Dinoroseobacter shibae DFL 12 = DSM 16493: one gene and its partner. The protein of the gene in region 1 binds, or shares a complex with, the protein of each later gene. Links are inferred from orthologs where the notes say so. Each region holds a gene or a part of one and is shown on either strand. Other genes may lie near its edges. The genes, in order: clpA and clpS.

What was found.
Region 2: the proteins of clpA (region 1) and clpS are in contact, whole or in part, in a solved structure (PDB 1LZW), measured with the Escherichia coli proteins. The link is inferred for Dinoroseobacter shibae DFL 12 = DSM 16493 from one-to-one orthologs.

What each region holds. Positions count from the first base shown.
Region 1 is NC_009952.1:3,095,888-3,099,253, forward strand. Bases 58-3,107 are described here. They hold clpA (ATP-dependent Clp protease ATP-binding subunit ClpA), read left to right. Parts: upstream 58-443; coding sequence 444-2,771; downstream 2,772-3,107. Other genes in these bases: DSHI_RS14915 (peptidoglycan -binding protein), read right to left, coding at 2,820-3,107. In the rest of the region: more of DSHI_RS14915, read right to left, coding at 3,108-3,366. UniProt on the Escherichia coli protein: ATP-dependent specificity component of the ClpAP protease. It directs the protease to specific substrates. It has unfoldase activity. The primary function of the ClpA-ClpP complex appears to be the degradation of unfolded or abnormal proteins.
Region 2 is NC_009952.1:674,785-677,949, forward strand. Bases 100-2,948 are described here. They hold clpS (ATP-dependent Clp protease adapter ClpS), read left to right. Parts: upstream 100-1,288; coding sequence 1,289-1,609; downstream 1,610-2,948. Other genes in these bases: DSHI_RS03420 (D-alanyl-D-alanine carboxypeptidase family protein), read right to left, coding at 100-257; DSHI_RS03425 (HAD family hydrolase), read right to left, coding at 431-1,135; DSHI_RS03435 (class I SAM-dependent methyltransferase), read left to right, coding at 1,626-2,627; DSHI_RS03440 (SDR family NAD(P)-dependent oxidoreductase), read left to right, coding at 2,658-2,948. In the rest of the region: more of DSHI_RS03420, read right to left, coding at 1-99; more of DSHI_RS03440, read left to right, coding at 2,949-3,165. UniProt on the Escherichia coli protein: Involved in the modulation of the specificity of the ClpAP-mediated ATP-dependent protein degradation.

The DNA of each region.
Region 1 (3,366 bases):
CGTCCGACGCCGCAGCGCCACTACACAATATGTACACTCTGGGCCGCGTTGCGAAAACCCACGCCCGCGCGTGCGCTGCGTGCGAAATGTCGCGCGCTGGAACGCGATGCAGGGTGGCGCGCTCAAATTCTGCACTATTTTTAGGCACATCGTGCGGACTGGTTTATCTCCATCTGCCGGCCGCGCAACCGGCCCGCCCCCGCACACCGCGCGCAAAACGAAGGATTTCCAACGCTAAGCGCTGCTTTTGGAGCCCTTGCAGCGTTTTTCCGACCCGCCGAATGACGGGAATTGGCCTTTGGTCAGATGCCCTTATCGCCCGCGCGGACCCGCTTTGCTGAAAAAAGCCTTGAAGCGCGCCGAAGAACACCGAAGTTTAACCTATAAGGGAAATGGTTGTGACGTCCTCCCTCGCGTCCCGGCCCCAGTGAAAGGAGCCCCCGGTGCCTTCGTTTTCGAATACGCTAGAACAGGCCATCCACACCGCGCTCGCCCAGGCCAATGCGCGTCGTCATGAACTGGCGACGCTTGAGCATCTGCTTTTGGCGCTGATCGACGAGCCGGACGCGGCCAAGGTCATGAAAGCCTGCAATGTCGACCTGGACGCCCTGCGCCAGACCCTCGAGGCTTTCATCGAGGAAGATCTCGCAACGCTCGCCACGGATGTTGAGGGGTCCGAAGCCGTGCCCACCGCTGCGTTCCAGCGGGTGATCCAGCGCGCCGCGATCCATGTGCAGTCCTCGGGCCGCCAGGAAGTGACCGGCGCCAATGTGCTGGTCGCGATCTTCGCGGAACGCGAGTCCAATGCCGCGTATTTCCTGCAGGAACAGGACATGACCCGGTATGACGCGGTGAATTTCATCGCCCATGGCGTGGCCAAGAACCCCAGTTTCGGCGAATCCCGGCCCGTGTCGGGCGCGTCGGACATGGAAGAAGAGGCCAGCGCCAGCACCGATCAGGGCGGGGACGAGAAGGAGTCCGCGCTTGCAAAGTACTGCGTGGACCTGAACGCCAAATCGCGCAAGGGTGACGTCGACCCGCTTATCGGGCGCGACAGCGAGGTGGAGCGCTGTATCCAGGTGTTGTGCCGTCGGCGCAAGAATAACCCGCTTCTGGTGGGCGATCCCGGCGTGGGCAAGACCGCCATCGCCGAGGGCCTGGCGCGCAAGATCGTGCAGGGCGAAACGCCCGAGGTGCTGCGCGGTGCCACCATCTACAGCCTGGACATGGGGGCGCTGCTGGCGGGCACCCGCTATCGCGGCGATTTCGAAGAGCGGTTGAAGGCCGTTGTTACCGAACTTGAAGACCACCCGGATGCGGTACTCTTCATCGACGAGATCCACACGGTGATCGGGGCCGGGGCAACATCCGGCGGGGCGATGGACGCCTCCAACCTGCTCAAGCCCGCGTTGCAGGGCGGCAAGCTGCGCTGCATGGGCTCGACCACCTACAAGGAGTTCCGTCAGCATTTCGAGAAGGATCGCGCGCTGAGCCGCCGGTTCCAGAAGATCGACGTGACCGAGCCCTCGGTCGAGGACACGGTGAAGATCCTCAAGGGCCTCAAGCCCTATTTCGAGGATCACCATGCGATCAAGTACACCTCCGACGCGATCAAGACCGCGGTGGAGCTGTCGGCGCGCTATATCAACGACCGGAAACTGCCGGACAAGGCCATCGACGTGATCGACGAGGCCGGGGCCGCGCAGCACCTGGTGGCCGAATCCAAGCGCCGCAAGACCATCGGCGCCAAGGAAATCGAGGCCGTGGTGGCCAAGATCGCCCGCATCCCGCCGAAAAACGTCTCCAAGGACGATGCGGAGGTGCTGAAGGATCTCGAGGTCTCGCTCAAGCGCGTGGTCTTCGGCCAGGACAATGCGATCGAGGCGCTCAGCTCCGCGATCAAGCTGGCCCGCGCGGGCCTGCGCGAGCCGGAAAAGCCCATCGGCAACTACCTCTTCGCGGGCCCCACGGGTGTCGGCAAGACCGAGGTGGCCAAGCAGCTCTCCAGTACGCTGGGGGTGGAGCTTTTGCGGTTCGACATGTCGGAATACATGGAGAAACACGCGGTCTCGCGCCTGATCGGTGCACCTCCGGGCTATGTCGGGTTCGACCAGGGCGGTCTTCTGACCGACGGGGTCGACCAGCACCCGCATTGCGTGCTCCTGCTCGACGAGATCGAGAAGGCGCACCCGGATGTCTACAACATCCTGCTGCAGGTGATGGATCACGGCACGCTCACCGACCATAACGGGCGGACCGTGGATTTCCGTAACGTGATCCTGATCATGACCTCCAACGCGGGGGCCGCGGAACAGGCCAAGGCCGCCATCGGCTTCGGGCGCGACCGGCGCGAGGGCGAGGATACCGCCGCGATCGAGCGGACCTTCACGCCCGAGTTCCGCAACCGCCTGGACGCAGTGATCAGCTTCGCGCCGCTCGGCAAGGAGATCATCATGCAGGTCGTCGAAAAGTTCGTGCTCCAGCTCGAAGCACAACTGCTGGACCGCAACGTCACCATCGAGCTGAGCGAGGAAGCGGCGACGCTGCTCGGCGACATGGGTTACGACGACAAGATGGGCGCCCGCCCCCTGGGCCGCGTGATCCAAGAGCAGATCAAGAAGCCGCTGGCGGAAGAGTTGCTCTTCGGCAAGCTGGCCAAGGGCGGCATCGTCAAGGTCGGCGTGAAGGACGGCAAGATCGATCTGCAGATCGCGCCGATCGGCGCACCCCGGATCTCCAGCAAGAAGCCCCCGCTTCTGACCGCGGACTGATCCCGGACCACAGCACCCTTAAACGCCCGGCCCCCGCGCCGGGCGTTTTCATTTCTCGGTGAACTTCAACTCGATTCGGCGGTTGAGCGCCCGGCCCTCCGGCGTATCCTCCAAGCTCACGGGCTGGTACTCGCCGAACCCGGTGGGCGCGAGCCGGTCAGGCGGGATGCCCTGGTCCTCAATCAGGAACCGCGCGACCGACAGCGCCCTGCCCTGGCTCAGTTCCCAGTTATCGGCGTATTTGCCACCGCCCGTCACCGGCACGTTGTCGGTGTGCCCGTCCACACGCAGCACCCAGTCGATGCCTTCGGGGATGCGGTCCGCCACGCTGCGCAGGATGCCCGCGACCTTCGCAACCTCCGCCTGCCCCTGGGGCGAAAGCGCCACTTCGCCCGTGTCGAACAGCACCGAGGACGAGAACACGAACCGGTCGCCTTCGATCCGGACGCCCTCCTGACCGCCGAGCAGATCACGCAACTCGCCAAAAAACTCCGAGCGATAGCGCGCGAGATCCTGCGCCTCGGCCTCCAGCCGCCGCCGCTCGGCCTCCTCCAGGTCGGCGCGGGCGCGTTGTTCGGCGGCGACCCGGGCCAGG
Region 2 (3,165 bases), 2.4 Mb from region 1 along the record:
ATGCGGACCTTCGTGTCCAGGCCGATCTCGCCCATGCGCACCGCCTCGAAGGCGATGTAGAGGGTCATCATCTTGGTCAGGGATGCAGGGTGCAGGCGTGTGTCGGCGTTGCGCGAATGCAGCACCTCGCCGGTGCGGGCATCGATCACCATCGCCGCGTAGGGCGCGGCCTGTACGGGCTGTGCCGAGATTTGCATCCCCAGGCACACACACACGATTGCAATTATTCGGAATCCTTCCAGCCACGGACGTGCCATGTCAACTCGATCCTATTCTGCCTCTGGGCGCGTCTCGTTGGACGCACCGCGTTTATTACATGAAGGATAGCACGCAAATCTTCGTGAAGAAACGGTTTATCCCGGTCTGAATCCGGATAATTCGCGCCTTGAAACCCACATCTTGGGGCCCGCGCGCCACAAGGCGCAAGCCTCTAGCGGCGCAGCCCGTCGATCAGCCCGGGCAGCCCCCCGAGATCGGGCAACTCGAAAAACCGATGGGCCCCCTTGGGCGACTCGGCCTGTTCCAGCACCCAGGTCAGGTCATGGGGCACATGCACGGCGAAGGCCCCCGCCGCCAGCGCGGGCAACACGTCGGACTTCAGCGAGTTGCCCACCATCATCGCGCCGGCCGGCCCATGGGGGGCCTTGGCAAAGGCGCGGGCATAGGTGGCGGGCGTCTTGTCGGACACGATTTCCACCGCGTCGAAGAACTCCCCCAGCCCCGATTGCGCCAGCTTGCGCTCCTGGTCCAGCAGGTCGCCCTTGGTGATGAGCACCAGCTCGAACTCCGCGGCCAGCGCCGCCACCGTCTCGCCCACATGGGGCAGGAGGTGGATCGGGTGCTGCAGCATCTCCTGCCCTGCGGCGAGCAGCTCTGCTATGACCTCGCCCGGCACCTTGTGCTCGGTCACCTCCAGCGCCGTCTCGATCATCGACAGCACGAACCCCTTGATCCCGAACCCGTAATGGCCGAGGTTGCGCCGCTCGGCCGCCAGCAGCCGCTCCATCAGGTGGTCGGGCTCGGCGAACTCGGCCAGCAGGTCGGCGAATCGTTCCTGGGTAAGCTGGAAGAACTGCTCGTTCTGCCAGAGCGTGTCATCGGCATCGAAGCCGATGGTCGTGATCGGGGTGGACAATCGTGGGCCTCGGTTGGTCAAAGCGCAGCACTGGGGCGGTTTTGTTCGGCTTGAGCCCGGGTTGCTCTTTTCACACGGGCCTCTACACTTATATTGCCAGTTTGACACGCAACACCAGAGTGGCTGCGAATGACAGGAAACACCCCGATCCAGATGTCTGATGAACCCGGCACGCCCAATGACGATACCAGCGTCATCACCAAGACCAGAACCAAGACGGAGAAACCTCCGCTCTACAAGGTTCTGATCCTGAACGATGATTACACGCCCATGGAATTCGTCGTGCATGTGCTGGAGCGGTTCTTCGGCATGACCCACGGCCAGGCGGTCGAGCTGATGCTCACCGTGCACAAGAAAGGCGTGGCGGTGGTGGGGGTGTTTTCCTACGAGATCGCCGAGACCAAGGTCGCCCAGGTGATGGATTTCGCCCGCCGGCACCAGCATCCGCTGCAGTGCACGATGGAAAAGGAATAGCGCCCCGGCGCAGCCCATGACAGCACAACGATTACGGCTGGCCCTGGACGCGGGTCTTCTGGAGTGGCCAGACGGCCCGGTACTCGCCCTGCGCCCGCCGCCCGGGCTCGAAGGGCTGCCCGAGGACAGGTTCCAGATCGTCCACGGATTTCGCCCCGATGTTACCGCCTGGGAACGCCGCGGCGCCCTGGTGCAGCCGCAGGCCGAGGGCGCGTTCGCGACGGCCCTCGTTTGCGTGCCCCGGGCCAAGGACCATGCCCGCGCGCTGCTGGCCGAGGCGATCGGCCGGGTCGGGCCCGGCGGGCTGATCGTTCTGGACGGGCAGAAGACCGACGGCGTCGACAGCCTGGTGAAGCTCGCGAAATCCCTGCTGACGGGGGTCGAGGTCTATGCCAAGGCCCATGGCAAACTGCTCTGGGGGCGAGTGCCGGACCCCTTGCCCGATCTGGCGCCGCTGACCCCGCCGCTGACATCGCCCGAGGGCTGGGTGACAGCGCGCGCGGGGTTTTCCGCCGGGGCGGTGGATGCGGGCTCGGCGCTGCTGGCGGCCCATCTGCCCGCGCGGTTGCAGGGCGACGTGCTCGATCTCGGGGCCGGGTGGGGGTATCTGGCCAAGGCCGCGCTTGCCTCGGGGCAGGTCACCGGCATGGATCTGGTGGAGGCCGAGTTCGACGCGCTGGAGGCCGCGCGCCGCAATGTCGACGATCCGCGCGCAAGGTTTCTTTGGGAGGACGCGGCGGTCTTCGCCCCCGGCAAACGCTACGACGCGATCCTGTGCAACCCGCCCTTCCACACCTCGCGCAAGGCCGACCCGGCGATCGGCCAGATGTTTCTGCGCACGGCCGCGCGGCTCTTGAAGCCCTCCGGCGTGCTCGGGCTTGTCGCAAACCGGCATTTGCCCTATGAGCACACCCTCGCCGAGTGTTTCGGCGAAGCCCAGCCCGTGACCGAGGCGCAGGGCTACAAGATCTTCCATGCGCGCAAGCCGCGCCAGACCGGCGCCGCGCGCGCCTCCTGACCCCCCTCACACCCTGCTTGGAGACGACCGATGTCCTTCTCTATTTCCGGAAAAACCGCCATCGTGACCGGGGCGGCGAACGGGGTGGGCCTCGCCATCGCGCGGCAATTCGTGGATCACGGGGCGAACGTGATGTTCGCGGATCGCGACGAGACGCGGCTGAAGGACGAGGTCGGCAAGATGGGCGAGGACAGCGGCAGCGCGCGCTACTATGCCGGGGATCTGCGGGAACGGCTGACCCAGGCCAACCTGCTCTCGGCCACGATCGACGCCTTCGACCGGGTCGATATCCTGGTGAATGCCAGTCGCCAGATGATGAGTTCGGACCCGCTCGACCCGGACCACGACAATGTCGAGGAGATGCTGGAGCAGAACCTGATGACTGCCCTGCGGCTCAGCCAGCTGGTGTCGAAACGGATGATCAAGCAGTCCGAGGACGAGGACGAGGAACAGCCCGCGGGCGCCATCGTCAACCTGTCCTCCATCGCTGCGCGCCAGACCCATGCGCAACTGCTGGGCTATTCCATCGCCTCGGCGG